Regions from separate parts of the Butyricicoccus sp. OF10-2 genome, predicted to be linked through region 2. Evidence: riboswitches for the same ligand, from Rfam matches in the RefSeq annotation. Region 2 holds a riboswitch; the other holds the start of a gene.
The links. A riboswitch is a leader RNA that binds a small molecule or an ion and turns the genes downstream of it on or off. The one in region 2 is predicted to bind cyclic di-GMP.

Region 1 (15,864 bases), on a different contig from region 2:
AGCTGCGCGGCAGGCGCAGTGTGAAGATGGCACAGGCATTGTGCTCACCGTTTTCCGCCGCACGGGTGATCTGGATATTCAGCACTTTGACATCACATCTGCGGTACAGCTGCAGCACATCGTCCAGACACGTTTTATCCTCATATTCCATATACACATTGATCTCGGGAACGTGCTCCAACACACGGTACTCCAGCCGCGAGAACACAAGCTCGGCGAGCATGATGAACACGGTCGCGAGAATGCCGCCCTCGTAGAAGCCGCCGCCAAAGGTGAGGCCGATGATGCCCGAGGTCCAGAGACCAGCCGCCGTGGTCAGACCCTTGACGCGCTGCCGCTTGGTAACGATGATGGTGCCCGCACCGATGAAGCCAATACCCGCAACAACTTGTGCACCGAGGCGCGCCATATCTGTAAAATAGTGCATATTCAGATACAGATACTGACTCGTCAGCGTGGTGATGGCCGCGCCGATGCAGATGAGGATGTGCGTGCGGAAGCCGGCCGGGCGGCGCTTGTACGAGCGCTCGATACCGATAATGCCGCCGCAGATGAGCGCGCAGGCCAGACGCACGAACACGGAAAGCGTCGTCACGTCGCGCAGGCCGTCAAAAACAGATAACATAGCAGTCCACTCCTTACAGCTCTTCGATCACGCAAAGGCAGTCCAGCTCCGCCAGATCGGAGAGAAGCTGCGTGTGCGGTATTTTTTCATTGAGGCGGATCGAGAAGATCGCACTTGGGTGCAGCGCCTCGCCACTTTTGTTCCGCTCGATATCGATGTCGTAGATCTGCACGTTCTGCGCTTTCAGCTGATTGATGATGGTACTGATGTCCCCGAGCGAATGGAACTCCATGTACAGATTGATGTCACGCGCGTTCTCCTGTATGTACGCATCCACAATTGGGAACAGGCGGATGCTGAGAAATATCATCGCGAATGCGATGAGCACGCACTCGTAAAATCCTGCGCCGACCGCAAGGCCGGTGCAGGCCGACGCCCACAGACCAGCGGCAGTGGTCAGGCCCTTGACCTGCTGGCGGCCGGTAACGAGAATGGTTCCTGCGCCCAGAAAGCCGATGCCGTTGATGACCTGTGCGCCGAAACGCGAAACGTCGGTTTTTATGCCGATCTCTGCGCAAATATCCGACCACGGCCCTGTCACCATGGTAAATTCGTACAGGCTGAGCAGCACGGTCAGCGCCGCGCCAAGACAGACGAGCATATAGGTGCGGAAACCGGCCGGACGGCGCTTGCGTCCGCGCTCCAGACCGATGCAGCCGCCGAGCAGCATCGCAAGGGCGAGCCGCACTACGACCGAGGCGAAATGAAGTTCGCGCAGGTATTGTATCATTCCACTCATTTGATGTAGGTTCTCCTCACTCGATAAAAAGTGCACACGCTGCCAATATGTATGCAGCGTGTGCAGCTTTCTACAATAGATTTCAGTATTTACTTTGCGAATCGACAGTCTGCCCAGCAGGCGTTATGGTCGGACAGCTCGGGACCTGTGAACTTCGCCAGCGCGCTGCCCGGCTCGGCCCAGGTGCAGTCCTTCGTTTCGGTCGAAATCGTGCCGTGATCGACGCATTCCATGCCGCGCGCCATCAGCCAGTCCAGCTTGAGCAGCATGCTCTTGCCGCCCGGCATCGGCTTGCGGCGCGTGCCCTCGATGCTGCTGAACTCGCGGTAGGAGAAGCCGTTTTCCTCCGCCTGCGGCAGAACGCGCTCGTACTGCTCAACGTGCTCCATATGCTTGGAGAGACGCTCCGGGTCGTTGAACAGCGCGGTGAAGCCCGGAATGTCGTTGCCGTCGAACGTATTGGTGTTCAGATCGCCGCCGATCATGACCGGTGTGTCCGGCGCGAACGAACGCTTGATCTCATCATATACGACTGCCATCTGCGCTTCGCGGCCCTCGCTGTCCGCGCGGTTCTCCAGATGAACGCTGACCGCGCCGACCTCGCGTCCGCCGATGTCGAGCGAGCAGACGATGGCAACGCGCGCACCGATACGCTTCTGACGGTCATAGTACCAGTTGTACTGCTCGGGCATATGGACGACCTTCGCCCAGCGGATGGGCCAGCGGGAGAACAGGGCGTTGCCGTGGAAGCCCTTGTTGTCCTCGGGATTTACCAGCTCGATAAACTCCAGACCGTAGGCGTAATTCATGCCGATGGATTTCGCGATTTCGTAGGCAACGTTGCAGTTGCCCGAGCGGACCGCGCCGTCATCCAGCTCGTTGGCGTAGATGATGTCCATGTTTTTGAGGTCGGGGCACATATTGAGAAAGTCGATGGTTTCGTGAAGCGTCTGGCCGCGCTCGATGTTGAATACAACGTGGCGCAGCGTTTCGGGCACCTCGGCGGGCGCATCCACGAGGTTGTGCACCTCGCACTGCTGATACTGCGGGATTTTTTCCATGACCTTGAACTGGCCGAGCGCCGGGACGAGATTACCGAGTTCGATGCGTTTTTCGTAGGACAGGGTTTCCATTTGTTACACGCCTTTCATATAAATGGTGGATATTTACAGAATTTTATTTGCGGTAGAATATGGGGGCAGCCGGCAGGAATGCTTGACTCCGCCGGCTGTTCCATATAAGGGAAGAAAAAGATGATGCGTAAAAATGAGGGAGTGCGGGGGAAAATCAGGCGTTTGCGGTCGTCTTTGCTGCTTCGGCAGCTTCGCGCTGCTTCATCTCGGTGATAATGCGCGGATAGATCTTATCGAGCTTGTAGAAGATCAGCAGAACGCCGATGCCGCCCCAAGCGATGATGTTGCCAATGATGTAGATGGCGATGAGCATCTGAGACTGTGCGGCATTGATGGTTGCGGTGCCGGCGAAGCCTACAAGGCTCATCAGGCGCCGAAGATCGCGCTCGTCATGCCGGAGCCGAACTTCTGGCCGGCGGTGGTAGCAGATACCATCAGGCCCTGTACACGGATGCCGCTCTTCCATGCGCCGTACTCGATAACGTCAGCCAGCATGGAGTATTTTACGCCGCGGAAGCAGCCCTTGCCGATGCCGCGCATGACGCAGGCAAACAGTGCAAGATTGAGGGCGCTCGGGTTGATGAACAGGGAGACCGTGCCGATAACGGCGACGATCGCACCGATCAGCGCTACGTTGCGCTTGCCGAACTTTGCGATGAACGGAGACAGAACAAGAACGGTGACGATCTGCGGAATGGATTCGAAGGATGCGAGTGCGCCGAGCAGGTCGCGGTTGCCGAGAATGTACTGTGCGTAGTATGCGTTGCAGGTGCCGGTAACTGCCTCATAGAAGGACAGGAACACAGCGAGCATGAAGAACATGATGAAGTACTTGTTGGTGACGCAGAGCTTGATGCCCATCCAGAGCGGAACGTTCTTGCCGTCCTTGGTCTTGGTCTCTTCCTTGACGCGCTCGTGGCAGTTCTTGAAGCAGATGAACAGCATGATGATGGAAACGATGGCGTAGAGGATGGAAACCTCGATCCATGCCTGCTGGGTGTCACCCAGACGGGTAACCAGCGGGAAGGTAATGGCGGTGATGACCATGTTGCCGAGGGCGGACATACCGGTACGGAACAGGTTGACAACGGCGCGCTGGTCGGTATCGCGGGTCATCAGGGTAGCTAGCGTTGCATACGGAAGGTTGAGTGCGGTGTAGACAACGGTGGTGCAGAAGTTATAGGTGATGAAAACGTAGATGCCTTGACGATCGGGGTTGCGGGCGGAACGGTGAACAGCAGGATGGCTGCGATGCCGTACGGAATCATCATCCAGAGAATCCATGCACGGGATTTGCCGTGCTTGGAATGCGTGCGGTCAACCAGATGACCGATAAGTACGTCGGAAATACCATCGAAGAAACGGGAGAACAGCATGATGGTACCGATCATAGCCGCCGAGATACCGACTACGTTGGTGTAGAAGTAAATCAGCAGCGAGGTGGTCAGGGCGTAGACAACGTTGCAGGCAACATCGCCGAGGCCGTAGGAGAACTTTTCCTTGAGATGGATCTTCTCAAATTCCTTATCACCCGCGAAAGTCGGGTTGCTGGATTTGCCCATGGTTTTGCTCAGTCCTTTTTTATTTTTCTTTTACCAGTTGCAGCGATACAGACCGTCCGTGCGCCGGGCGCATCGGGAGTGGGTCTGCCTTTGAGACGTTGTCCGGACTCGTCTCTCGCTATACCCTTTCAGTGGAAGTCCGTTCCACCGAACATCTACAAGTATAGCACTGAGCGGAATAAAATTCAATAAATCATATTGTAAAAAGAACAATATTCAATTTTGTGCATTCTTCACAAGGTCGATGTTTTGTGATACAATGAAATTACTATATGATGCGGAAGTGCAGGGTGATTGCATGGACAAGAACGTTTATGCCGCAATTCAGTCGCAGTATTCGACTTTATCCAAGGTTGGAAAGCGGATTGCGGACTATATCTTAGCCGATCCGGTACATATTACCTCGATCAGCATTCAGCAGATGGCGGCCGAGCTTGATATCGCGGAGTCGAGTATTATTCGATTCTGCAAGATCGTCGGCTGCGCGGGCTTCAGCGAGGTAAAGCTGCTGCTGGCGAAATATTCTCCTAAGTCGGTGCGCACGATTTTTGAAGATCTGTCCGAAACCGATAGTATTTCGACCATTTCGGAGAATGTGTTCAGCCGGAATATCGACACGCTCGAGCGGGCGCTCCAGCTGCTTGATTTCGAGAAAATCGAGCAGGCGGTGGGGGTGCTCAACCGGGCGGAGAATATCCTCATCCTCGGCGTCGGCGCGTCCGGCACCATCGCGGAGGACTTCTACATCCGCCTCATGCGCATCGGCATCCGCGCGGTTTCGCTGACCGATTCGCACCTGATGCAGATTCAGGCGAGCCAATGCGGCCCGGATACGGCGGTCATCGCCATCTCGCATACCGGCAAGACGCGCGAAATCGTGTCGGCCGTGCGTACCGCGAAGGAGTGCGGCGCGCCGACCATCGGCATCACCGGCTATCCGGATACGCCGCTCAAAGAGGTCAGCGACATCTGCCTTGAGCTGTATTCGCCCGAGCAGCTTTTCGTGTCGCCGCGCGTGGCGCAGTTCTCCCTCATCGACACGCTTTATGTCAGCCTCGCTATCCGCCGCAAGGACAGCGTCGTACAGAATATTGAACGCATGAATGAAGTGCTCCTGCCATTTCGCATTGATTGATCATTTTTGATCCTGTGTGTGGAATTTGATGCTTGAAAGATATATTGCATCATTGCATCTGTATCGTATATGTGCTGTGCTCGGATCAAAGAGATTATGCTAACGATCTAGCATTGTTTCAGTCAATGCTGTCCTTGTATCATGTTCCCGTTTGATTATTGCGATTAACTGCGCCGATAAAGCAGCGCCAATCTCGCGATATAGCACATCTCTGACGGCAGCTCAGATTGCCAATCGGGAACATCAGCGAAAATATATCAGCCAAACTCTTCATCTTCCACAGGATCAAATTATATTCTACAGCGCGAAAGAAAACCTTATCTGGATGTGTTGATGCGGAAAATATACGGCTACATGACCCAATAGGTATGTTTACAAATTCACCTCAAAAAAACTCCATAATCCCCGCCCTCAGCACCCTCCACTCCCGGCCAACCTTTACGGCCGGGAGTTCTTCATTTGCGATCATCTTGCGCACCTGCTGGCGCGTGGTCTTGAGCAGGGTTGCGGTTTCTTTTACGGTCAGGATTTCATCGTTCGGCATAGAAAACCTCCATCAACATAGGTGAAAACGCATTTCACTTTAATTCATGTATGCTTATTCTAATGTTGGCGATCAAACGTCAAATCATGCTGTCTAAGCAGACTCAAGCACCCTGAAACAAGCCTTTATCCGAACCATTTCCAGTACGTTAACTCGATGAATGCTTATTGGCGCCTTTGAATCTTTCATTGGAATTTGAATATTGGCCGAACTTAACCGCACTGTAGTGGAGGATAGGAAAGGATTTCTTGAAAATATCCAAACGATCTTGAACATCCGCCTTGCGGTCATAATACAGATTGCAGGTCAAATCACACCTCGACAGCTTAAACCCTTTGAGCCGCCGGTCAATGCCGATTTTATCAAGGATATTTCGCAGACGGTGCTTTATCTGCTGTACAGACTTTTCGTCAGCTTGAAATAATGCAGTCGGTTCATAGGTACTGGCGAGCAGAGAAGACGGGTTGACAATCAGTATCAGCCAGCACGGATGCGAGATGGATTGCCCTAAGTGAATTTCAACGTCGATGGACTTGAACTGCGGCATCTGGTAATACGACGAAAGTCCTAATTTCCCTTTGCCGGTACAAATGCACTCGTTTTGTTCGATAATATTCTGGATTTCGGAATATTTGCATTGTAATTTTAGTGAAAAGGTGTGGATGCCGTACTCATTCGTAATCATTTGCTGTTCCTCCGTTTCTGAGCGCATACTGTGCAGCGTTTACAGGTTTTCGGCTCATGCTGCAGCATTTTGAAAAGACTGTCATCGGTCGGAAACACGGATTTCGACTTGGTTACCTTCCTGAGCTGATGGTTAAAGCCTTCAATCGTGTTGGTCGTATAGATCAGCCGCCGAAGTTCTTGAGGAAACTTGAAATAGGTACTGAGATTTGCCCAGTTATCCCTCCACGACTGAGAAATTTTGGGGTATTTCTTGTCCCAGTGTTCTGCGAACGTGTCTAACGCGTCCAAAGCAGCCGGTTCATCTACCGCTGCGTAGACTGCTTTCAAGTCAGCCATAAGTGCCTTCAAATCCTTGTAGGAGACATATTTGCTGGAATTTCGAAGCTGATGGATGATGCAGTTCTGGATTTCCGTCTTGGGATAGACCGCCTCGATCGCCGCAGAAAAACCGGTCAAATTATCCGTACAGGCAATGAAAATATCCTCGATGTCCTGGCTGATGCTGGTCTGATTTTTCCTCAGCACCTTGGGGTCAAATTCGCTCTTGCGATCCCGCGGCACAGATACCTCTACATCGCCAAAACTGGTGCGCAGGGTTTTGCTGCTGTGCCCATTCCGGCCGTTATCCGTGTCCTTGTTCTTGTAGTCATACCGGTTGTAGCCCAGCTGATCGTCCAGCTCGGCCTCCAGACCGTTTTCCATGAACTCGGTGTTAGGTTTAAGTCTAGTCTGCCACATAGCCTCGATTGCGGTAATCTCTCCGGCACGCCATCGGGAAACAACCCGCTCGTAGTTGTCCGACAGCGGTATCGGCTTGCGTCCGGTGTACTGGCTCTTTGTCTTGGCAATGGCGATACCCTCGCGCTGGCGCTGGAGGATGTACTCGCGTTCGAGTTCTGCGACCGCCGCAAACGCCACAGTCGGCGCCATTGTCAGAAACAAACACAATGATACTATTGTCGATAACAATCATTTTTTCATAACTTTCCCTCCTCATTTTATCTGTCTTAACGGCTTCAAATTTAAATAAAAAACGCTTTCAAGACATGGCTACTCATGACTTGAAAGCGTTTTTATATCTTTGTTGGAACAGCACAAAAGGGCAGAGTTTTACTTGCTCTGCGAGCAGTGTATTGCACCGCGAATCAGCTTGCCATATTCTTTTGACGGCGTACACCTCCTTCTGCCTAATAAAGCGCAGAAGAGGTTAACAGCGTCTTCGCTGATGCTTACAACCGGCTGTCATTGCGGCGTTCGCCGCCTTAGACTCTTCCGGCTTTGCGTCCCCATCTTTCGCTGGGTTTGCCTATCTCTCAGGCACCGTGTATGTACCTGATTTTTGATGGTTATACCATAATTTGTATAAGTACGCGATTGGTCTGCTATACAATTCGCGTCATAAAAACGATATTTCGTGCAGCAATCTGATGAATATCACCGTTCGGATAGCACAGCTGCGCTGCGCTTGCCTGTCTGTACACGCGATCGTTTCATCCGGTGGACGCAGTACGGAGAGTGTGCTTTTTATTTCCACTGGGTGCGGTACTGATGTGGGGTAATGCCGGTGCTCTTGCGGAAGGCCATAATAAAGTGCGAAGCACTGGAGAAACCGCAGTTATCTGCGATGGTCTCAATACTCTGCGAGGTGGTGAGCAGCTGCTGCTTTGCGGCGCTCAGACGCACAGTCTGCAAAAACTGATGCGGTGTTGCTGACTGGTATTCCTTAAACTTACGCATATAGTAGCAGGTGCTGAGCGCAGCACGCTGGGACAGGTGTTCGATGGAGAGCGATTTGTCCGCAAAATTGTACGTCATATAGTCGGCTGAGTCCTGAATGGCGATCTCGAGATCGCTTTTTTTCTTTTCCCCGAGCACGAGCACGAGCAGAACGAGCAGCTTGTTGATCGTCAGGGAAATAATATGAGGATTGGGCTGGTTCTGGTGCACCGAGACCATGATGCGGCGGACACATTCCTCAATCTCGGCATTGCTTCCGGTGGGCAGGATGAACCCGTGCGTATTGAGGATAAGATGTGTATAGGCCGTGCTGCCGTTGCCTGCAAAGTGGAACCAGCGCATGCGAATCGGTGTGAGGGCGTGATAGCTGTGCGGTTCTCTGCAGTCAAGCAGGATCAGGCTGCCGGGACCGGCGGTGCGTGTTTCACCGCGGTAGGTGACCGACAGTTCGCCTTCATCTACAATAAGCATCTGGCAGATATCCAGATAATTACGCTGCATACCGTATGTTTCGTCGCAATGGTAGCTGCCTGCGTGCGGAACATGGTACAGGTTAGTCGCGGTGAAGGCATCTGCATCGTGGTAATAGCGGACAGAATCTGCCAGAATACCCATATCATTAAGCATAATTGGTGTCAACTCCTTTTTTGTACCATATCATGGCATGGAAATGCAGTCATTCGCTTTTCTTATACAATTATATCAAAAAATGATACTGATAAAAAGTATAAAATTTTGATATTTTATTATTATCCTGTGTAGTGATGAATGTGAGAATTTGATATATGATAGGTACAACGAAAGGGAAACGAACAAAAACGCAAAAAATAGTTTCTTTTGAGTTAAAAAGACAAAGGGAAAAGAAAAAACAAGAATAGGAAATTCTACAATATAATAGGATTTTCTTGTTCAGAAGAGGGGTTGAAACATTTGATTATCATTTTAACATTCATCGCCTTCACCGGTCTGGTGGCCTTGATCTCATGGTACAAGACCAAGGAGGAGAACCTGTCCACCAAGGAAGGCTACTTCCTTGCAGGACGCGGACTGACCGGCCTGGTCATCGCCGGTTCACTGGAAATGACCAACCTGTCCACCGAACAGTTGGTCGGACAGGCCGGACAAAGCTACTCAACCAACATGGGCGCCATGAGCTGGTCGGTAAACGCAAGTATCGCGCTGCTGGCGCTGGCACTGATCTTCCTGCCGAAGTATCTGAAAGCCGGCATCACCACCATTCCGGAATTTCTGGAGGTTCGATTTGACCGCACCACCAAGCAGATCATCTCGTTCCTGTTCCTGCTCGGCTACATGCTTACTTACCTGCCGACCGTACTGTACTCCGGTGCGCTGGCCTTCAACCAGATTTTCCATCTGGATCAGCTGTTCGGCATCACCACTTATCAGAGTATTGCGATCCTGTGTGTTGCAATCGGCGTTATCGGTTCCATCTACGCAATCTTCGGCGGCCTGAAGGCAGTTGCGGTATCCGACACCGTAAACGGCGTGGGTCTGCTGATCGGCGGTCTGCTGATCCCGATCCTGTCCATCTGCATCCTCGGCAACGGCAGCTTCCTTGCCGGCATTCAGGACTTCATCACCAATGTTCCGGCGGAAAAGTTCAACGCGGTCAATCCGGCGAACGCTCTGCCTCCGATGATTCCGTGGCCGGTTCTGTTCCTCGGCATGCTGTTCAACAACCTGTTCTACTGGTGCACCAACCAGTCCATCATCCAGCGCACGCTGGCTGCCAAGAATCTGGCACAGGCACAGAGAGGTGCTGTATTCACCGCATTCCTCAAGCTGCTGGACCCGTTCTTCATCACCATCTGCGGTCTGCTGGCTTACCGCTTCTTCGGAGACGGCCTGGCAAACAGCGACCTGGCATACCCGTCTCTGATCACCACGGTTGTTCCGAACTGGCTGCTCGGCATCATCGCAGCGGTTCTGTTCGGTGCGATCCTGTCGTCCTTTAACTCGGCACTGAACAGCTGTGTAACGCTTTACACGCTGGACTTCCACCGTCCGCTGTTCAACCAGACCGCAAGCGACTCTCATCTGGTAAGAGTAGGCAAGCGTGTTGGTACCGGTCTTGCGATCGTATCCATCTGCGTAGCGCCGTTCGTCAGCAATGCACCGTCCGGTCTGTATGACTTCCTGCAGGAGTGCTTCGGCTTCTACTCCATGCCGATCCTCGCGATCGTGCTGGTAGGCTTCTACACCAAACGCGTTCCGGCCTGCGCACCGAAAATTACGCTGGTCGTACACGTCATCCTGTACTCGATCTCCAAGTTCCTGCCGCTGAATGTGCATTACCTGTATGTTCTTTCGGTACTGTTCCCGGTAGACCTGGCACTGATGCTGCTCATCGGCAAGTTCAAGCCCCGTGCTACCGACTTCATCCTCGAGGATTCCAAGGCTGTTGACCTGACCCCGTGGAAGTATGTAAAACCCGCCGCGCTGACCTGCTTCATCCTGATGCTTTGCGTCTACGCGCTGTTCTCTCCGATCGGTCTGGCTCGATAATGAGCCGGCCCCCGGAAACCATTCATCTATTCACATTGTAAGAAACGCACAAGGCGTTTTCGATAAAATCCAACAAGAGTATTGAGATTTTTTGAGGAGGAAAAACTTATGAGCAAGGAAATTAAAATCGGTCTGATCGGCGCTGGCTGGATGGGCAAGGCCCACACCACCGCATTCCACAACGCACGCATGATCTTCGGCGATGATATGCCGGTATTTGAGCTGGTAAGCGACGTCAGCGAGGATGCAGTAGCAAAGTTCGCCAAGAACATGGGCTACAACCGCTACACCACCAACTGGATGGACGTTGTCACCGATCCCGAAATCGACCTGGTTGACGTTGCAACCCCGAACTGCATGCACTACGAGATGGCAAAGGCTGCTCTGGAGCACGGCAAGCATGTCTTCTGCGAGAAGCCGCTGTCTCTGTCTGCTGAGCAGTCCCGCGAGCTGGCTGATCTGGCTAAGGAAAAGGGCGTAGTCAACTACTGCGGTTTCTCCAACATCATGAACCCGGCAAACCAGTACGTTGCAGAGCTGGTTAAGTCCGGCAAGCTGGGCAAGATCATGCGCGTACACGCTACCTACGATCAGGATATGCTGCTCGATCCGTCCATTCCGATCGCATGGCGTCACATCAACAAGCTGGCAGGCTCGGGCGCACTCGGCGACCTGTGCAGCCACCTGCTGAGCGTTTCCCAGATGATCATGGGCGACATGAGCGAGGTTCTGGGCGTACAGTCCATCGTTATTCCGGAGCGTCCGATCAAGGCAGGCAGCACCGAGATGGGCAAGGTTGAGAACGACGACCTCATCACCTTCCTCGTTAAGTATGAAAACGGTGCAATTGGTGACTTCTCGTCCTCTCGTGTTGCAACCGGCCGCAAGAACTACTTCTATTACGAGATTCAGGGCACCGAGGGCTCGGTAGTATACGATCTGGAGCGCATGTGCGAGGTTCAGGTTTACTTCAAGGCTGACGCTGACAAGGACAACGGCCGTGACTGCGGCTTCCGCACCGTACTGCTCAACCCGCAGCACGAGGGCTTCAAGTACTTCCAGCCGGCAGGCGGCATCGCGATCGCCTCGACGACATGAAGACCCTGCAGGCTCACGCACTGATGCAGGCTATGCACGGCGGCGAGTACATCTGCGACTTCGAGATGGGCGCCAAGGTTGACGGTATTATCAACGCAGTTCTCAAGTCTGTTAAGTCGGGCACTTGGGAAAAATGCTGAGGGAGGTAGCAAATCATGTTTAACAACGTAAAACTCGGCATCGCGCCGATTGGCTGGACGAATGACGATATGCCGCAGCTCGGCGGTGAGCTCACCTTCGAGCAGATGGTTTCCGAAGCGGCTCTGGCAGGCTTTCAGGGCACCGAGGTTGGCGGCAAGTTCCCGACCGACCCGGCCGTACTGAACAAGGCACTCGACCTGCGCGGCATCAAGATTGCATCCCAGTGGTTCTCGAGCTTCCTGTGCTCGACCCCCTACGAGGAGAACGAAAAGGCATTTATCGAGCAGCTGGACTTCCTCGAGGCTGTCGGTGCAAGCCGCATCAACGTATGCGAGCTGACCCGCTGCCTGTTCGCAGAGGAGTGCTCGATGTTCGGTGACAACAAGCCGATCGCCACCGACGAAGAGTGGGATAAGCTGTGCGACGGTCTGAACAAGCTGGGCAAGATTGCTGCTGACCGCGGCTTCAAGCTGTGCTTCCATCACCATATGGCAACGGTTGTACAGACCTTCGAGGAAACCAAGCGCTTGATGGACAACACCGATCCGCGCTATGTTTACCTCTGCTTCGACACCGGCCACTTCACCTTCTCCAAGGAGGACGCCGTCAAGGCAGCCAAGGAGTTCGGCCCGCGTATCGGCCACGTTCACCTCAAGGACATCCGTCCCGACATGATGGAAAAGGCTTACGCCGAGGGCTTCAAGTTCCGCAAGGCGGTACTCGAAGGCTGCTTCACCATTCCGGGTGACGGCTGCGTCGACTATCCGGGCGTATTCAAGGCTCTGCACGATGCACACTACGAGGGCTGGTTCATCGTAGAGGCCGAGCAGGACCCGGCAAAGGCAAATCCGCTCGAGTATGCTAAGATGGCACGCGAGTATATCAAGAAAACCGCAGGTATCTGATAAGGAGGATTACAAATGGAGAAGATTCGTTTCGGTATCGTTGGCATCGGTATGATGGGCAGAATGCACGCCACCAGCCTGCAGCGTAATCCTCACGCAGAGGTTGTAGCGGTTTGCGCCCGCACCGAGAGCAAGGTCAAGGCGTTTCAGGAGGAATTCGGCGTACCGTATGGCTACACCAATGTAGACGAGCTGGTAAACAATCCCGAGGTTGACGCAATCGTTGTTGCAACCGGCGCAGATGCTCACAAGGCACCGTGTCTGGCAGCCTGCAAGGCCAAGAAGCATATTTTCTGCGAAAAGCCGCTGGCTAAGACCCTTGAGGACTGTGAGGAGATCGAGAAGGCCGTAGCCGAGAACGGCAGCAAGTGCTTTACGGTTGGCTTCATGCGCCGCTTTGATCCGTCCTACGCAGAGGCGAAGGAGAAGATCCGCGCCGGCGCGATCGGCAAGCCGATTCTGTTCAAAGGCGTATCGCTTGACCCGTCCAGCGTGCTTGAGGCACATCTGGAGGGCGTTAAGAAGGGCATTTACGTTCCGTGGTTCATCGAGATGGGCAGCCACGACACCGACCTTGCACGTTGGTTCCTCGAGGGCGATCCGGTCGATTCCTTTGCAACCGGCGATGCTTATGTCTGCACCGGTCTGGCAGATTACAACGACTACGACAACGGTTTCTCGCTGACCAAGTTCGATAACAACACCACCGCTTACATTCAGGTAGGCCGCACCGCAACCTGCAGCCATGTTGAGAGCGAAATCGTCGGCACCAAGGGCACGCTGCGTGTCAACTCGGTACCGCGCAAGAACTACCTCTCGCAGTTCACCGAGAACGGCTTCGTGGAAGAGTGCCAGGAGAGCTTCCTTGCCCGCTGGGGCGAGGCGTTCCAGGCGGAGATCGACGACTTCGTTGACTGTGTACGCACCGGCCGCAAGCCGGAGACCACCGCACACGACGGCACGATGAGCCTGAAGTTCTGTCTGCAGCTGCATCAGGCATATCTGGACGGCAAGAAGAAGTAAATTACAACCGCTTTTTATGGCAATACCGCATAATTGGACAAGAGCGATTTGCGAGTAAATTTTGCGCACTGATAAGGCGCGGTTTTGCAGCAATACTGACGTATTGCAAGAAATCGCAACGCAATCAGGGGACAAAATTTCCGCAAAGCGCCGCAGCTTTAAGTGTGCGGTGTTGCCTTAGATAAAGGAAAAAAGGAGATTCACATCATGAGCAAGAAGGAACTCGCTATTGGCGTACTGGGCGCAGGCGGCAACATTGGTCACACCCATTCTCAGAACATTGCAACCTATGTAGACGGCGCTCGTTTGGCTGCTGTTTACGATCTGAACACCGAGCGTGCCGAGGAGGTCGCTAAGACCTACGGCGCAAAGGTAATGGCAAGCGCAGAGGAGCTGATCGCTTCTCCCGAAATCGACGCTGTTGTTATCGCATCCTGGGATGGCACCCACGCTGATCTGGCGGTAAAGTGCATCCAGGCCGGCAAGCCGGTATTCTGCGAGAAGCCGCTGGCTACCACCCTTGAGGACGCGAAGAAGGTTGTAGAGGCGGAGAAGGCTTCCGGCAAGCGCCTGCTGCAGATCGGCTTCATGCGTCGCTTTGACCCGGACTACATCAAGATGAAGAAGATCCTCGACTCCGGCGAGCTGGGTGCTCCGCTGATGGCGCACTGCATCAGCCGTACCCGCAGCCATCCGAAGAACCACACCACCGAGCAGCACATTACCAACATTGCCATCCACGAGATCGACATCTGCCGCTGGCTGCTGGGTGAGAACCTGAACGAAGTTGCTGTTCGCTTCCCCCGCGCTACCTGCTTCGCAGAAGGCACCTGCCAGGACCCGCAGCTGGTACTTATGCAGTCTGACTCCGGCGTACTGATCGACGTTGAGGTTTCCGGCAACAGCTACTATGGCTACGAGATCCTGTGCGAACTGGTCTGCGAGAAGGGCACCATCCGCCTGCCGGTAGCGGCAGAGCCGATCGTCCGCTCCTACCTGCAGTGCGGCCAGGCCATCCCGGAGGACTGGACCAACCGTTTCGTAGTTGCTTATCAGGAAGAGCTGCAGCACTGGGTAGATTACCTGCAGGGCAAGACCGACGTTCCGGGCCCGGGTGCTGAGGACGGCTACGAGGCATGCAAGATCTCCGACGCACTGATCAAGGCACAGACCACCGGTCAGTGGGAAAAGGTAGAGGCATAATTCCCTGCGAATGGTATACAGCAGGGGCGGGAATAGGTGTGAAACCGCCCCTGTTGATATAAAGAAGGTCATATTACCCGGTAATATGATTCCAATAGACAACTTGTCTAACAGGAGGAAAGAAAGATGAAGAGAAGCAACCTTTTTAAGCGTTCCGCAGCGATGCTGCTGGCAGGACTGATGGCAGTTTCCATGAGTGCATGCGGCGGCAGCAGCGCATCCGGCAATGACTCCGGCGATTCCCAGGCAAGCAGCAGCGGCGACACCCATAAGCTGAGCGTAGTGCTCAAGACCACCTCTTCCGAATACTGGAGCTACGTTATCGCAGGCATCGAGCAGGCGGAAAAGGATCTCGGCAACGTAGAGGTTGACGTACGCGGTGCAAACAGCGATACCGACTTCGACGGTCAGCTGAACATGGTAGAGACCATTGTAAACGCAGATATGTGCGAGGCGATCGCTATCGCACCGCTGCAGGCAGACCAGATCGCAAATGCACTGACCGGCGTCAAGATCCCGGTGCTGGCGATCGACACCAATTTTGATCAGGCGGAAACCTTTATCGGCACGGCGCATGAGGACGCTGCTTACGAGGGCGGCAAGTATGTAGCCGAGAAGATCGGTAAGGGCGGAAAGGTTGTTATTCTGGCGAATATCCAGGGCGAGTCCACCTCTGAGGCTCGTGTAGCTGGTTACAAGAAGGCACTTGAAGAAGGCGGCTGCGAGATTATCTCCACGCAGTACACCGACGGCGTAGGCGACAAGGCTGTTACCGTAACCGATGGCGTTCTCCAGTCCTTCGCGGA
Region 2 (15,864 bases):
TTCCTTCTCTCTCGATAAGGGCAACGGCAAGTACACCGTAACGCTGTACCGCAACGTTTCTGGTACGTCCTATCAGCAGGTCGAGTCCAAGTCCATGAACGTAACCGTTAAGGACAGCTACACTCCGTATCTGGTCTCCACTTCCGAGGTTCAGTTCTCCAAGGGTGATACGGTATCCGCTAAGGCTGCTGAGCTCTGCAGGAACGCCAAGACCGATGAGGCTAAGGTTATCGCCATCTACAACTATATGGCAAGCCGTTATACTTATGATAACAAGCTGGCGAATGAGATCACCAGCGGCACGATCACCAAGTACATCCCGGATACCGCCGCTACCCTGAAGGGCACCACCGGTATCTGCTACGATTTTTCCTCGCTGTTTGCAGCAATGTGCCGCAGCCAGGGCATCCCGTGTGCACTGACCAAGGGTTACGCCGGCTCTAGCTACCACGCTTGGAACAAGGTAAACCTGAATGGCAAGTGGTATCAGATTGACCTGACCTACGCGGTTACCCGCAGCGTGAAGAACGCAAAAACCCTGCATGACTGTGTATCTCCGCTGACCTACACCAGCACTAGCGATGCGCTTGCAGTAGCTGCGGCTTAACACTTTTTCATTTCATTTTGTATGCAAATGGTCCTGATGGGATATGTTTATGCCCAATCAGCGGCGATTTCTTGCATAAAAAACGATTCCGGATTGAAACTCTTCTTCGTTTTTACAGTATTTGCTTGTTGTTCGCGGGCATTTATGGTATACTAAAGAAGAGGATCCGGAGGATTTCTGTCCTGCGCAGGCAAAGGGCTGTGTATGCAGTCCGGCGTGTCTGCCGACAGAAAAGATCGTAAAATTCTGTGCATGACTTCCGTAAAGGGGTACAGGTACAGACAAAGGCACAGCCGGTGAAAACCGGTGTCGCAAAGCTAAATGGGCCTAAACGGAAGACTTTCTTCCGCATGGCAGCCGGCTGCCAAAGGTGCTTTATACCCCCTTGCAGAGCTATGCGCGCTGTAAAGGGGGTATTTTATTTGGAGGTTGAAACTGCATTGCATTCTGAGATTATCGCAAACCCACAAACACATGATCTGTGCGGCTCGTTGAGGAGCAAGTTGTACAGACAAAGGCACCATCGGTGAAAGCCGGTCTCGCAAAGCCAGGGGCCTAAACGGAAAGTCTCTTTCCGCATGGCAGCCGGTTGCCAGAAATACATTTGCAATCCCTCTCGATCAGCATGCACGCTGACCAAGGAGGTATTCCTATGTTAAAAAAGAATATGCGTAAACGTCTGCTCGCAGGAGCACTTGCGACTATCATGGCGCTGACCATGTGCCCGACCTGGGCGCTGGCCGGCGATGAAGGCATCACCACCCTTCCGTCACCGGAAGACCAGATGCCGGTTGTTGACAGTACTCCCGCAGAAGACACCATTCAAAAAACTCCCGATGCTGAGACCCAAGGACAGACTGAGCCTCAGGATACTGCACAGGCAGGACAGATTGAGAATCCGGATCCTGCACAGGCACCGTCCGGCGGTACGGACATCGAGGAGACTGGCAATAATAGCAGTTCCAATGAAAATGATTCTCAGAATAATGATGCAGTAAGCAATTCTCCGGCAAATGAAATTGCAACGACGAGCGGTAATAGCGATAACGCAGTTGATGTTTATGCCAATAAGGTTCAGACCATCGAGGCTGAATATTGGCTGACCAACCGTCGGGCAGTCGGTGACGATGGCAACTCGATGACCATCAACGAAGCTGTTGTCGGCAATGGCAAGGCTGTTACCGACCTCGCACCCGCTGAGCGCGAAGCAACTGCAGACGCGGCCTACAACACCGTTTTCTGGCAGGCTCGTGTGCATGCCAGCAACAAAAAGCAGACTGACTAGGGTGGCGATGACAAGACCGCTAAGGGTACCGAAATCACCAATATTCGCTACAACGACGGTCAGCTTGAGTATCAGGCAAAGAATTCGCCTAAGTGGACTGCATTTGCTGAAGGCTCTCAGCTTGTATTCTACTATCTGATTCGCACTGAGTATTCTCAGATGGTTCAGATTGACGTGTCCGACTGGACTGTTAATGCTGAACCGAACTGGATACAGTATCCTGAACGCCGCAGCGTAACTTATCAGGTTATTATTAAGGATGGTCTCGATGCTGGTAAAGAGCTCCGCAGTGAGACGTTCTGGTACAATTCGGCCGTTAATGTTTCTGCGGTACGTGTTCGTCAGACGGAGACTGCGGATTACATGATTGATAGTGTAGTACTTGACCCGGAGGGTCTCGGAAAGCCTGAGAAGGTAAATGGTGAGTATCAGTTTAGCCTTGATCTTGCTAAGGTTACGAATGACGAGCGCAATGCTACCGTTAAGATTTATGTTTCCGCAACTTCTCATAATTTGACTTATGATGCGAACGGCGGTACGCTTGCTGACGGCAGCTACAGCAAGGATAAGGTTTACCCCAAGATGGAGCTGACGCTTCCGACTGATGCAGAAATTACTCGTGAAGGCTATAGGTTCGACGGTTGGTACGATGAAGCAAACAATAAGCCGTACCAGACTGGCGATCGGATGCCGAATGCAGACCTGACTCTGTACGCAAAGTGGACGCCGAAGTCCTACAAGGTAATCTACCAGAATGAAGATGAAACCACGTATGAAGAAGAGTCTCACGATGTTAATTCTGAGGTATCTGTAAAGAAAGACTATCCTGAAAAGGACGGCTTCACCTTTACTGGTTGGACGCTTGAGACGGAGGGTGTAAAGATTACTGACGGCAAGTTCACCATGCCTGCACATGATGTTATCTTTACTCCGAACTACGTGAAGAATCCGGATCCGGAGTATAAGTACACCATTAACCAGCATTTCTACGATGAAAATGGTGACGAGATTGCCGACATGGCTTTCTCGAAGAAGGGTACTGCTGTTAAGGGTACGTCGATTGCGTCTCTCTACGCGGACTATGCGAAGAACCAGCAGAACTACGTTTATGTTCCGTCTATGACCACGATTACCCCTGCTTCGCAGGACGGTAGGCTGGTAGAAGTTGTAACCATTAACCTCCACTACTACCTTGACGCCAAGGGCGACCGGGAGAAGCCGGAAGAGAAGGGTGACGGCATCCCGGACGCATGGGAATACCGTCTGACCTTCAAGGTTGTAAACGGCAACTGGAACAATGACACTAACGCTGGCGTTATCGTTTACGTTCCGTTCAATGACGCAAACGGCAACGCAATCGAAAAAGTCGTTATTCCGGACGGTATTCCGACTGCTGGCGAAAAGCCGGCTGCTGGTTACTGCGAAGGCAAATGGGATACGACCCCTGTTGTTGGTGCGACGGTTGCAAACGACACCGTATTCACCTACACCTACGCTACTGTACCGAAGTACGCGTACGCCATCGAGCACTACAAGTACAATCCGACGACTGAGAGATATGAAATTGTCGAAGCTGATACCGAAACCGGTACTGCAGCATTGAATGAGACCATTACTGCCAAGTCGAAGGGTTACACTGGTTATGTGCTGAATCTGCATGCAGATGGTTACCTTGCAAGCGGTACGGTGACTAAAAATGCAGATGGCACTGTTCCGAAGCTGACGCTCAAGCTGTTCTATGATCCTGACACCAAGGGCGATTCCAAGGATCCCGAAAACAAGGGTGACGGCATTCCCGATCGTTACCAGTACAAGGTAACCGAAAAGGTAGTAAACGGCAAGTGGGACAGCCACACGAAGGATAACAAGGACATTATCTTCTACGTTTCCACGATTAACATGGAAACTGGCAAAACGGTTCAGCCGAAGCTGGTTGAATCCAACATCGCACAGGCAGGCAATACCCCGGACGCTGACTATCGTGCTGGCAGCTGGAATGTTGAGCCGAAGGTTGACATGGAAATCAAGGCTGACACCGTCTTTACCTACACCTACGCAAGAAGATCTTCTTCCGGCGGCGGTGGCGGCGGCGGCCGCAAGCCCACCGTTACCATTCCGGATGATGTACCGACCGGTCTGAACGGCGATGACCACTATGCTTACATCGTAGGCTATCCGGACAGCACCGTTCGTCCTCAGAACGGCATTACCCGTGCTGAGGTAGCAACCATCTTCTTCCGTTTGCTCACCGATGAGACCCGCAATGCAAACTCCACCAAGTCCAACAGCTACTCCGATGTAGCAGCCGGCGCATGGTACAACCACGCTGTTTCTACGCTGAGCGCTATGGGCATCGTGAAGGGCGACAGCCAGGGCAAGTTCAATCCGAATGCGCCGATCACCCGTGCGGAGTTCGCTGCGATCGCAGCTCGTTTTGACGACAAGGCCAACACGACCGCTGTTGACTTCAGCGACATTGCATCCCACTGGGCAAAGAACGAAATCAGCGCCGCTGCCAACAACGGCTGGATCAACGGTTATACCGACGGCACCTTCCGTCCGAATAACAAGATCACCCGTGCTGAGGCGATGATGCTCGTAAACCGCGTCCTCAAGCGCCTTCCGGAGACTGCAAAGGATCTGCACAACGACATGATCAAGTGGAGCGACAACTCCGATACTTCCGCATGGTATTACCTGGCCGTACAGGAGGCTACGAACAGCCACTATTACGACATCAAGGGAAACAAGCACGAGAAGTGGAGCAAGCTGCGCGAAACTCGTGATTGGACCGAACTGGAAAAGTAAATACTTTCCTATAAGGGCGAACGAATCCCCCGGCCATTGGTCGGGGGATTTTATTGCGCTGATAGTTTTTTCTAAAGGAAACAAATTTCGGCAAATTTTTCTTGTTAAAATTATAACATATTGTCCTTGTGGTTTTTATATCATAGGTTCATAATAGGGATTGCCGAAAGGGAAAAAGAGGAATTCCAAAAGTAGGCTTTTCGGTGATTTTTATGCGAAAGTCATGCTTTCGCAGCCGGTATAGAGGAGGAGATAATATGATCAGCTTTATCGTATGCTTATTATTATTGATCACCGGCTATCTTACTTATGGTAAAATTGTGGACAAAACCTTTGGCCCGGATGACCGGGAAACGCCGGCAGTTCGCATTAACGATGGCGTTGACTACGTTGTCATGCCGCAGTGGAAGCTGTTTCTGGTACAGCTGCTGAACATCGCCGGCCTTGGCCCGATCTTCGGTGCCCTGCAGGGCGCCCTCTGGGGCCCGGTCGTATTCCTGTGGATCACATTCGGTACCATTTTTGCCGGCGGCGTACACGATTACTTCTCCGGCATGATCAGTGAGCGAAACGACGGTGCCTCCATCGCAGAGGTTACCGGCAAGTACCTCGGTCACACCATGCAGAATATCATGCGTGTGTTCTCAGTTGTACTGTTGATCATGGTCGGTACGGTATTTGCAGTCGGCCCGGCCGGTCTGATCGTTACGCTGTGCAAGAGCAACGGTGTGTCCGGTGTGCTTTCGACCACGCTGTTCTGGCTGATCCTCATCCTGGTTTACTATTTTATTGCAACTTTTATTTCGATCGATAAGATCATCGGTAAGGTATACCCGCTGTTCGGCATGTGCCTGATCATCATGGCGGTCGGTGTTATCATCGGTATCTTCACCAACCCGAATTACACCATTCCGGAGATTTGGTCTCACCTGTACAATATGCACCCGTCCGGCACGCCGATTTGGAGCTTTATGTTCATCACGGTTGCATGCGGTGCAATTTCCGGCTTCCATTCCACGCAGTCGCCGCTGATGGCGCGCTGCATGAAGAACGAGAAGCAGGGTCACTTCGTATTCTACGGCGCAATGGTAGCCGAAGGCATTATCGCACTGATCTGGGCGGCAGCCGGCTGTGCTCTGTATGAGGTCACCGGCGGTCTCAACACCGGTCTGGCGGAAGCGCTGGCAGGCGGTCAGTCCGCAGCGATCTATGATGTATGCTCCAAGACTATGGGCGGCGTTGGTATTGCTCTGGCCATGATCGGCGTTGTTATCTGCCCGATCACTTCCGGTGATACCGCATTCCGTTCCGCTCGTCTGACGCTGTCCGACTGGTTCCACATGGATCAGAGTTCGTACGCAAACCGCCTGAAGCTGTGCATCCCGGTACTCGGTATCGGCGCTATCCTCGGCATCGGCAATGCAACCGGTCTGATCGACTACACGGTTATCTGGCGTTACTTCAGCTGGACCAACCAGACGCTCGCTATGATCGTTCTGTGGGCAGCAGCTATGTACCTGTTTACCGAAAAGAAGAACTTCTGGATTGCAGCTGTTCCGGCTACGTTCATGAGTGCAGTTTCCTGCACCTACTTCATCCTCGCACCGGAGTGCCTCGGCAGCCTGTTGAACAGCAAGACAGCGGACGGCACGGTAATTTACAATACCGCAGTGGCGTACCCGATCGGTATTGTATTCGCGGCACTGCTGCTCGCACTGTTCATCCGTGCGACCAAGAAGCGCGGCGCAAAGAAATCTGCTTGAATATAATAGCATTGCTGCAGCCGGCCGTTCCTTTGTGCGGTCGGCTGCGGCCATCCATAACGATAATTGCGGGGTGACGGAAAATGTTGAAACCTTATCCGCTCAGCGCGGGACGTATTGATGACGCGTCGCTTGCCGAGGATAAAAAAACCTGTCGGAAAATCGGTCCGTGCGGCATCGGCAGGCATGCCCTCTATTTGAACAGCTTTTTTATTGACCGGCGGTATTATGTTCCGTTTTCCATGGTAACGCGTGTGTACAAGCGCGTTGCGATGAGCAAGGGCGGCTTTTCCGGCAAGGGCATTTTCGCCACGCTGTCCTATCTGGTCGTGGAGTTCGACGGCGGACAGAAGGTGTGCAATTTCAAGTACGAGCAGCAGGTCGATGATTTCCTGAGCGTTATCCGAGCTGAGCACCCGTCTATTCCGTGTGTCAGCGCGGCGGCCGAGCGGCGCATTACCGAGGAGAAGACCCGCCGGGAGGAAGAGGAGCGCAATCGTCCGCCGATGAGCGCACAGGCGGAGGAAACCGTGCAGGCACTCAATAACGCAATCGACTATCTGGAGCGCCGTCCTGAGCTGACCGAACGACTGAGCGCAGCCGCAAAACGCCGCCGGAACTTTCAGTGCACGAACGGCAGCTACCGCTGGGCCGCTATGGCGATCACACTGCTTGGATTTGCGGCGCTGGCTTACGGTATCGTTTCCTTCGTGCGTCACGGCTCGTTTTCGATTTATTTTACGCTGTTCGGCCTTGCCGCGATATTTACGTTTGCAGGCTTCAGCGTCCTGCCGACAGCACGCAACAACCGTACCTCCATCATGCAAAATGATGCACAGGCACAGGAGAAAATGCAGGCTTACCTTGCGGACTATCTGAATTTCCCGCTGCCGGCCCGCTATGCACATCCGGTTGTGCTGCGCCGCATGCAGCGTGCCGTCATGGATGGCCGCGCAGTGACCGCTGCGCAGGCGCTCGACGTTGTGAAGGTTGACCTGAAGGCGCTGAATGCGGATGTCACCGTCTCGCAGGAGGAATACGATGAGGTTGTCGCCATCAAGTCCATGTTCCTCAATGCGGAGTATCAGTAACAATCAGATGATACAACTATCCCTCCCGGTTACTGCCCGGGAGGGATAGTTCGATTTGGGCGGTTCTGCTTTCATGATAAGAGCTTATTCTGTAAGCGAAAAGGACATTCCCGAGGGGTGGGAATGTCCTGCGAAAAAGAGTATCGATATGATCTGATTTACGAGCACAGTCCGCATTTTGCACATGCAGACGGTGTGGCAGCGCAGCCGCCGAGGGCTGTCTCGCGCAGCTCGATGGGGATGCGGCGGCCGACCGCATACATGGTATCGAGCATTTCATCGAACGGGATAAACTGGTGAATGCCCGCGAGCGAGAGCTCAGCGGCAACGAGTGCGTTGGCTACACCTGCCGCGTTGCGGTTCTGGCACGGATACTCGACCAGTCCGCCGACCGGGTCGCAGACCAGACCGAGCATGTTCATCAGCACGGTGGAGGCCGCGTCAAGGCACTGTTCAGGCTTGCCGCCCATGAGCTCGACAGCTGCGCTGGCCGCCATTGCGGAAGCGATGCCGACCTCAGCCTGACAGCCGCCGACCGCGCCTGCAACGGTTGCGTTGCGCATGGCGAGGTAGCCGATCGCACCGGCGTTGAACAGGGCGTCAATCAGCCGTTCGTCCGAGATGTTGTAGCGGTCCTGCAGGGCAAACAGCATACCCGGCAGAACACCGGCGCTGCCTGCGGTCGGTGCTGCGACAATCAGACCCATAGAAGCATTTACCTCAAGTACTGCCATCGCGTACTGCGCCGCTTTGTGCAGCACATCCCCGCAGATGGAGCGGCCTTTGGCCGCGTGCTGCGCCAGTTTTTTTGCTTCGCCGCCAATCAGGCCGCCCATGGACTTGACCGGCGTTTTGAGCGGTGTCAGCGCGGATGAGCGCATGATTTCAAGCGCCCTCTTCATACGGTGCGTGACCTCATCACGCGTGGTTTCGCCCAGCTGGCACTCGCGGCGGCGCATGATCTCGGAGATGGGGAGCTGCTGCTGCGTGCAGAGTGCAAGCAGCTCGGATGCGTTTTTGAAATCCATAATCTGCTCTCCTCCTTACGGTTCGATGATCATGACGTCGTGGACGTTGGGATTGTTTTTGAGCGGTTCCTCAATGCCCTCGGGGAAATGACCGTCCGACTCGACGATGGTGTAGGCGGTGTTGCCCTTGGACTCGCGGAACAGGCGCATGAATGCAATGTTTACACCCTTGTCGCTGAGCACCTTGGTGATGTGCGCCACGACGCCCGGCTTGTCCTGCTGAACGACGATGACCGTGCTGTATTCACCGGTAAAGTCAACCTCAACGCCGTTAATGCGCGCGATGCGGCACTTGCCGCCGCCGAGCGACTCACCGCGGATGGTCATTACCTGACCAGCGGCATTCTCCATGCGGATGTCCACGGTGTTCGGATGAACATCGGTCTCGGTCTCACACGGCGTGAATGAGTAGGACAGACCGCGCTCGGTCGCAATCGAAAACGAATTGCGGATGCGGGTGTCATCGGTCGAAAAGCCCATGATGCCGCCGAGCAGTGCGCGGTCAGTGCCGTGGCCGTGGTAGGTCTTGGCGAACGAGCCGTACAGGGTGAAATCCACCTTTTTAAGCGGCGGCGCGATCATCTTATGCGCCAGATACGCGATAACGGCGGCACCGGCGGTATGCGAGCTGGAGGGGCCGATCATATTCGGTCCCAGCACATCAAAAACACTGATAAAGGACATAGGGGATTCTCCTTACTGAGCGGAGGATTTGCAGATAAACCGGCGGTAGATGGTCTCTACGATCACACCGATCGCGTTGTCGCCGGAAACATTGCAGGCGGTGCCGAACGAGTCCTGCGTGATGTACAGTGCAACCATGATGGCGCAGATCGGGCCGCTCGGGTCGCCGGCCTCGGTGCCGAAGATCATGTACAGGAAAGGCAGGGCGGTCATAATGGAGCCGCCCGGCGCACCGGGAGACGCCACCATGGCAATGCCGAGCGTCATGATGAACGGGATAACGGTGCCGATGGAGATGGGCAGCTGGTTCATCAGGCAGACTGCGGTAGCGCAGGCGGTAATGGTGATCATCGAGCCTGCCATGTGGATGTTCGCGCACAGCGGAACCGTAAAGTTGCGGATTTCCGAGGAAACGCCGTCTGCCTCAGCGCACTGCAGGTTGACCGGAATGGTAGCCGCAGAGGACTGGGTGCCCAGTGCGGTTGCGTAGCCCGGAATCTGGTTGCGGATGAGCGTGAACGGGTTCTTGTGGCTGACCAGACCTGCAATTACGAACTGGATGCAGATGCAGATCAGGTGCATGATGATAACAACGATGAATACCTTCCACAGAATACCGAGGATAGCAAAGGTCTTGCCGGACTTGGTCATATCGGTGAACGTGCCGCAGATGTAAAGCGGCAGCAGCGGAATGATGACCTTGTGCAGTACGCAGTCAATGATGCCGGAGAAGTCGGAAACGCCGTTGTACAGCGTGTCACCGATGGTCTTGCCGCGCAGGCTGGACATGCACAGACCGAGCACAAACGCCGTAACAACAGCGGACAGCGTGTTCATCAGCGCCGGGATTTCCAGGCTGAAGTACGGCTCCAGCGAGTTGCCTGCGGTTGCGGCGATCTTGTCGAGCGCATCTGCACTCATGAAGTGCGGGAACAGGGTGTCGGCTACAAAGAACGAAGCCGAGCCTGCGATCAGGGTCGAGCAGTAGGCGATGGCAACCGTGATGAGCAGCAGCTTGCCCGCGCCGCTCTTGAGGTTAGCAATGCCCATGGTAACATACGCGAGGATCATCAGCGGGATGATAAACGACAGGAACTGGCTGAAGAACGACGAGAGCGTTACCACAAAGCGGCAGAAGCCTTCCGGCAGGAACTGGCCGAACAGGATGCCGACAATAATGGCGATGATGAGCTTGGGCAGTAATCCGAGTTTGAATTTTTTCTTTTCTTCCATTTCTTTTTCCTCCTTTTTGGCGGGCAGCACCAAACAATTTGAACTGCGGCACTTTGCGGAAAGCGCACTTGTTCGGTTATGCGGTGTCACCCTTTGCGGCGCAGACCGTTTGTTTGCCCCTCTGTGGTCTGCTGCCGTGGAAGTCTGCCGAGATTTTTGCCTCCGGACACAAAAAGAACCGCCTATTTTAGGCGAAATGCAGTAAAATAGGACGCGGTTTTTGTGTAAAAAGGATAAATAAAAAATCTGTGGTAAACCTCCAATTTCTTTCTTGACCTCTTTGCAGATTTAGTATATTCTGTTTAATGGGTTAAGTCAAATTCATATATTTTATCATTTCGATTCAAAATATTGATAATATAGGGGAGAGAGGGAAATCCATGGAGCTTCGGCAGCTTGCAACCTTTATTCGAGTAGCACAGTTTAAGAGTTTTTCACGCGCAGCAGAGAGCCTCGGCTACTCACAGTCGGCGGTAACGGTGCAGATACGCCAGCTGGAGGAGGAACTGGACACGCGTCTGTTCGACCGCATGGGAAAGCGTATCGCGCTGACCGACACAGGCGAGCGTTTTCTCAGCCACGCGTGCGATGTGATGAATCAGGTCAATCAGGCGCGTATGTCGGTCACATCCACGGCAGAGCTGCGCGGTTCGCTGCATATCGGCACGATTGAGTCGCTTGCATGTCTTAAGCTGCCGACGGTGCTGCATCTGTACCGTAAATTCAACCCGAAAGTGTCTATCCGTATCACGGTCGGTGAGCCGGAAGAATTGATTGAGCATATGGAACGCGGCGAGCTGGACATGATCTATGTGCTTGATGAGCCGCTGTACAGCAACAACTGGAACAAGCTGATGGAGCAGCGCGAGGAGATCGTATTTGTGGCGTCTGCATCGCTGCGCGAGAAGCTGGGCGGAAAAGAACTGACGATTGAGGAACTGCTTACGCAGCCGTTTTTCCTCACCGAGCAGGATAACTATCGCCGTGTACTCAACCGCCGTCTTGCCGCGCGGCGGACCATCCTTACACCGTCGCTCGAGTGCGGCGATACCTCGCTGCTCATTCGCATGCTCGAGATTGACCGCGGTGTATCCTTTCTGCCGTGGTACGCGGTCGAGAACAGCGTAAAAGAGGGAAGGCTGATCCGTTTATCGGTCGAGGACTGCTATATTTCGCTCTACCGCCAGATTTTCAGCCACAAGGAAAAATGGCGCACACGCGAAATGGATGAATTTGTCCGCGTGGCAAAGCTGGCGGACGAGGAAGAATAAGGGCATATAACAACATCCCACTTGCTGAAGCACAGCAAGCGGGATGCTTTTTTATTCCATGACCGCCTGCACTACCCAGCGGGTTGCGTGCCCGTTGCCGGTGCAGGTGGAAAGTGTGAGGATATGGTCGTTTACGGTCGGTACTGCGCCGGTACGGATCACCGACAGGGAAACGCCTTCGTCAATGAAGGTTTTTTTGATCGTTTCGTCGGAAAACGCACTGTAATACGCGGTTCCGTCAAGCGATGCCTCATAGGCCGCGTAGATTCTGTACGCATGGGTTCCGCTTGCATTGGTCACATATACCTGCGGATGTGCCTGCAGGAAATCTTGCTTTTTGTAGTGCTTCAGCGCGGCAAACATCGAGCCGTTGTTCATCCGGTGACCGTACACGATGGTGTTAAAGCCGCTGAAATCGGCAGAGCAGCGGCAGTCCATGAAAATCGCGCCGACTGCGCTGCTGTTTTGGTTCCAGGTGTGTGTCAGATAATAGTCGTTGTCCGTGCCCTGCACCAGCGGATAGGAAATCTCGGTGCCCGGAATGGCAATCCAGCCGATGACATCACTGTTGACCTGCTGCAGAGCAGGCAGGTCCATCTGCTCCAGCGCCTGCGCATACGGGTCGGCAGACGGAGCGGGTTCGGGTTCGGTCTGCGTTTCCTGCTGCGGCTGTTCGGTTGGCTGCTGAACGGTTTCCGTTTCCAGCACTTCGGGTATCGCGGCAATCTCGGAAGCCTCGGCGTAGGCTTCATCACCTGCACGGTAGCTCGCCATCTGGCGCACCAGCATGAATGCGCTGACGGCAAACACCGCTGTCAGAAAAAACAGTATCATAGTCTGTATTTTGGGCTTCATGTGCTCACCTCGTTTTTTGCATAATATTATAGTATATCTGATTTAAGTTGTAAAATTGGATATATTTTATTGATTAACAGAAAAAATTATATCTGTCAGACGCATCGATACTGGATATTTCGTGCAGATTTTGATTGTTTTTACACGCCTGACCGCGCGTTTCAGCACATTGTACAATCGCATATCAATAATTTCTACGTTTTGTCGATATAGTATTGAAGGCTTTCTGCCAAAATGTATCCTTTTTTCGTACCCTCTGTATGGTAAGCTATACCATACAGAGAGAACACCTCGCCTGTCGCGGATACGGACCACCGGCGAGGAGGATATATTTCCTGATTTCATGATAAAGGACTGAGTAGTATGAGCAAAAAGTTTACAAGGCTGATGGCCATTCTGCTGTCGCTTAATCTGACGTTCAGTACGGGTACTTTTGCCGCATTTGCGGCTGAAGCGGAAGACGGCAGCACCGACACCGGTTACTCCGAGAGCGGCGATCCCGCAGCATCCGCTCCGGAAGCGGAGAACGGCGGTACAGAAAGCACACCGGACACGAGCAGCCCCGCTCCGACAGAGGCACCGGCGAGAACGCCGAGCCGTCTGCACCGAGCGAGCCGTCTGCACCGGGCGAGTCTGCATCGCCGAGTACATCTGCATCGCCGACCGAGGCGGCACCGTCCGTACCGGCACCGTCCGCACCGGCTGAGAAAGCGCCTGCGGCTGAGATTCCGGCAGAGGAGAAGCCTGCTGAAGAAAAGCTGGTTGCGACCTATGCAGTCACCGCGTTTACGCAGGACAGCATCCGGTATGATGTTTCCTCGGGCGATGCCGTTGTTACCGGCTGCGCAGACAGCGTGACCAAGCTGGTTATTCCGGAAACCGTAACCTATGACGATAAGGAATACAAGGTTGTCGGCATTCAGGATCATGCGTTTGACTGGGCAAATCACCGCAGTCTCGCACTGGAAACCGTTGATCTGGGCGGTCTGCCGCTGGAAATCGGCGAGTATGCCTTCCGCGGTCAGAAGTCGCTGACGACTGTTGTCGGCATGGATAATATTACCGCAATCGGCAACTATATGTTCACGGCATGCTCGGCGCTGACTTCGGTCGCTGATCTGTCCAAAGTTACTTCTGTCGGTATTCAGGCATTTATGAACTGTTCTTCGCTGACTACGCTGGAAGGCCTGAATTTCTCCGCACTGACGAGCATTAGACAGGAAGCCTTCAATAATATGAAGTCCTTCTCGCTGGAGCTGGGGGAGCATACCTTTGATGCGCTCGAGTCTCTGGGTGTCCGCGCATTCGCTAACATGACGGATATTACTGGTAAGGTTGTTCTGCCGGAACGCATTACCGAAATTCCGGAAGGTGCATTTTTGAACACCGGAATTACCGGCGTTGACTGGTCTCATATCACGGCCATCGGCACGAGTGCGTTCAGCAACTGTAAGGGTCTGACCGAGCTGCATTTGCCGGATTCTGTTACGTCGATTGGAGAACGCGCATTCGATGGCAGCGGTCTGACCGGAGAATTACAGCTTCCGAATTCGGTCACTTCGATTGGAAATTATGCGTTTAGGGATGTCAAGATTGAGGGCAATCTGGTTCTGCCGAATGCGCTGACTTTTCTGGGTATCTATGCATTTCGCGGCACGGCCATCAGCAGTGTTACGTTCCCAAGCACGCTGAAAAATATTGGCAACTACGCATTTTACAGTTGCTCGAATCTTTCCGGCACGCTGATCATCCCCGAAGGGGTTGTTTCCATCGGTACGGCAGCGTTTACGGGAACCGGTATCGAAAAACTGGAGCTTGCCGATAGCGTACAGACCATCTCGGCCGGTGCATTCAGCACCTGCACCAAGCTGAATTCTGTGCAGATTGGCGAACAGGGCAAGGGCAAAAGCCAGCTGCAGACCATCGACAGAAAGGCATTTAACAACGATACCAATATCACCTACTTCTATATTGAAGCATGCTCGGCAGATGTTGCGATTGACTCGAATCCGCTGACGATTCCTGCCGGTGTTGCTGTAAAGTTTGCGGTCACTGTCGATGGCGCAAATATCCGCGAAGGCGAAGAAAGCACGCTGCAGCAGGCCGTTGACGCGGCAGAGGGAAACACCACCATTACCGCAAACAAGAGCTTCATTGTAGACAGCACGGTTACGATTCCGTCCGGCAAGACCATCACGCTGACCGATGAAGGCAAGGGCCTTTCGGTTGTGTTCAAGAACGGCTTCGCCGGTCCGGCTTTCCGCGTGGAGCAAGGCGCGGCGCTGATTCTGGACGGCAGCTTCAATTTCTCATGCTTCCGCATCGCTAACGGCTCGTTTGCCGAGGTAAACGGCGCAATGACGCTGAACGGCGGCACGATCACCCGTATGAGCCTGAGCGGCTCGAACATGGGTGCGATTACGGTGGACGGCGGCTCCTTCACCATGGGGAACGGCGAGCTCAGCAGCATTTCCGCTTCGTCCGCAAACTGCGGCGCGGTTTATGTGAAGAACGGCGGCAAATTTGCCATGAACGGCGGCAAAATCACCGGATGTATGTTCAAGAACCAGTATTCCGGCGCGGTTGCCCTCGCAGACAGCACCATGACGATGACCGAGGGCACGATTTCGGGCAATACCGCATCGGAGTATAACGCGGCAGGCGGTGTACTCGTAAACGGCACTTCGTCTCTTGCCATGAGCGGCGGCACGATTGCAGACAACACGGCAAAGCGCGGCGGCGGTGTATGCGTGCGTGAGAACGGCAAGTTCACCATGTCCGGCGGTACGATTTCCGGCAACAGCACGGCAGTCGATTCCGCTACAATTCAGCAGCCGAATGCAGGCGGCGGCGGTGTCTTCGTAGAGGACAACGCATCGTTTGAAATGACAAACGGCACGATTACCGGCAACAAGACCAACGGCATGGGCGGCGGCGTTGCAACGGCCGTTCTGAGCGAGAATGACACGGTTGGCGGCGGCTGGTTCCACATGACCGACGGCACGATTTCGGACAATACGGCATCCTGCGGCGGCGGTGTATACAGCTGGTCCGGCAGAAACCGCGTTGTACTCGAAGGCGGCAATATCGTGAACAATACGGCGTATCGACAGGGCGGCGGCGTTTACGTCAGCCATGCACCGTGGTCGATCACGATTAAGAATGCGCTGATTACCGCAAACAAGGCAGCCATTCAGGGCGGCGGCATTTGGTCCTGCCCGGTGGGCACGGTAAGCCTT

Region 1: it holds a riboswitch for cyclic di-GMP, as region 2 does, so the genes downstream of both, DXB00_RS18195 (transposase) here and DXB00_RS08835 (hypothetical protein) in region 2, are expected to answer to the same signal.

What each region holds. Positions count from the first base shown of each region.
Region 1 covers NZ_QUMC01000017.1:1,235-17,098, reverse strand. The annotation lists gene DXB00_RS09800 (MgtC/SapB family protein) at 1-625, opposite strand, end outside; gene DXB00_RS09795 (MgtC/SapB family protein) at 639-1,364, opposite strand; gene DXB00_RS09790 (endonuclease/exonuclease/phosphatase family protein) at 1,454-2,497, opposite strand; gene DXB00_RS09785 (hypothetical protein) at 2,652-2,864, opposite strand; gene DXB00_RS17255 (MFS transporter) at 2,864-3,685, opposite strand; gene DXB00_RS17730 (MFS transporter) at 3,622-4,059, opposite strand; gene DXB00_RS09770 (MurR/RpiR family transcriptional regulator) at 4,358-5,194, shown strand; gene DXB00_RS09765 (helix-turn-helix domain-containing protein) at 5,580-5,738, opposite strand; gene DXB00_RS09760 (hypothetical protein) at 5,887-6,423, opposite strand; gene DXB00_RS18200 (IS256 family transposase) at 6,420-6,950, opposite strand; partial or broken gene DXB00_RS18195 (transposase) at 6,945-7,163, opposite strand; cyclic di-GMP riboswitch class I at 7,653-7,742, opposite strand; gene DXB00_RS09750 (helix-turn-helix domain-containing protein) at 7,950-8,789, opposite strand; gene DXB00_RS09745 (solute:sodium symporter family transporter) at 9,093-10,688, shown strand; gene DXB00_RS09740 (Gfo/Idh/MocA family protein) at 10,797-11,786, shown strand; gene DXB00_RS16680 (hypothetical protein) at 11,783-11,926, shown strand; gene iolE (myo-inosose-2 dehydratase) at 11,942-12,832, shown strand; gene DXB00_RS09730 (Gfo/Idh/MocA family oxidoreductase) at 12,848-13,855, shown strand; gene DXB00_RS09725 (Gfo/Idh/MocA family oxidoreductase) at 14,063-15,058, shown strand; gene DXB00_RS09720 (sugar ABC transporter substrate-binding protein) at 15,185-15,864, shown strand, end outside.
Region 2 covers NZ_QUMC01000014.1:51,228-67,091, reverse strand. The annotation lists gene DXB00_RS08840 (transglutaminase-like domain-containing protein) at 1-607, shown strand, start outside; cyclic di-GMP riboswitch class I at 884-976, shown strand; cyclic di-GMP riboswitch class I at 1,114-1,204, shown strand; gene DXB00_RS08835 (hypothetical protein) at 1,260-1,892, shown strand; gene DXB00_RS08830 (S-layer homology domain-containing protein) at 2,052-4,700, shown strand; gene DXB00_RS08825 (carbon starvation CstA family protein) at 4,958-6,463, shown strand; gene DXB00_RS08820 (ATPase P) at 6,547-7,554, shown strand; gene sdaAA (L-serine ammonia-lyase, iron-sulfur-dependent, subunit alpha) at 7,713-8,582, opposite strand; gene sdaAB (L-serine ammonia-lyase, iron-sulfur-dependent subunit beta) at 8,598-9,266, opposite strand; gene DXB00_RS08805 (dicarboxylate/amino acid:cation symporter) at 9,279-10,499, opposite strand; gene DXB00_RS08800 (LysR family transcriptional regulator) at 10,880-11,770, shown strand; gene srtB (class B sortase) at 11,822-12,625, opposite strand; gene DXB00_RS08790 (hypothetical protein) at 12,989-13,483, shown strand; gene DXB00_RS08785 (leucine-rich repeat protein) at 13,480-15,864, shown strand, end outside.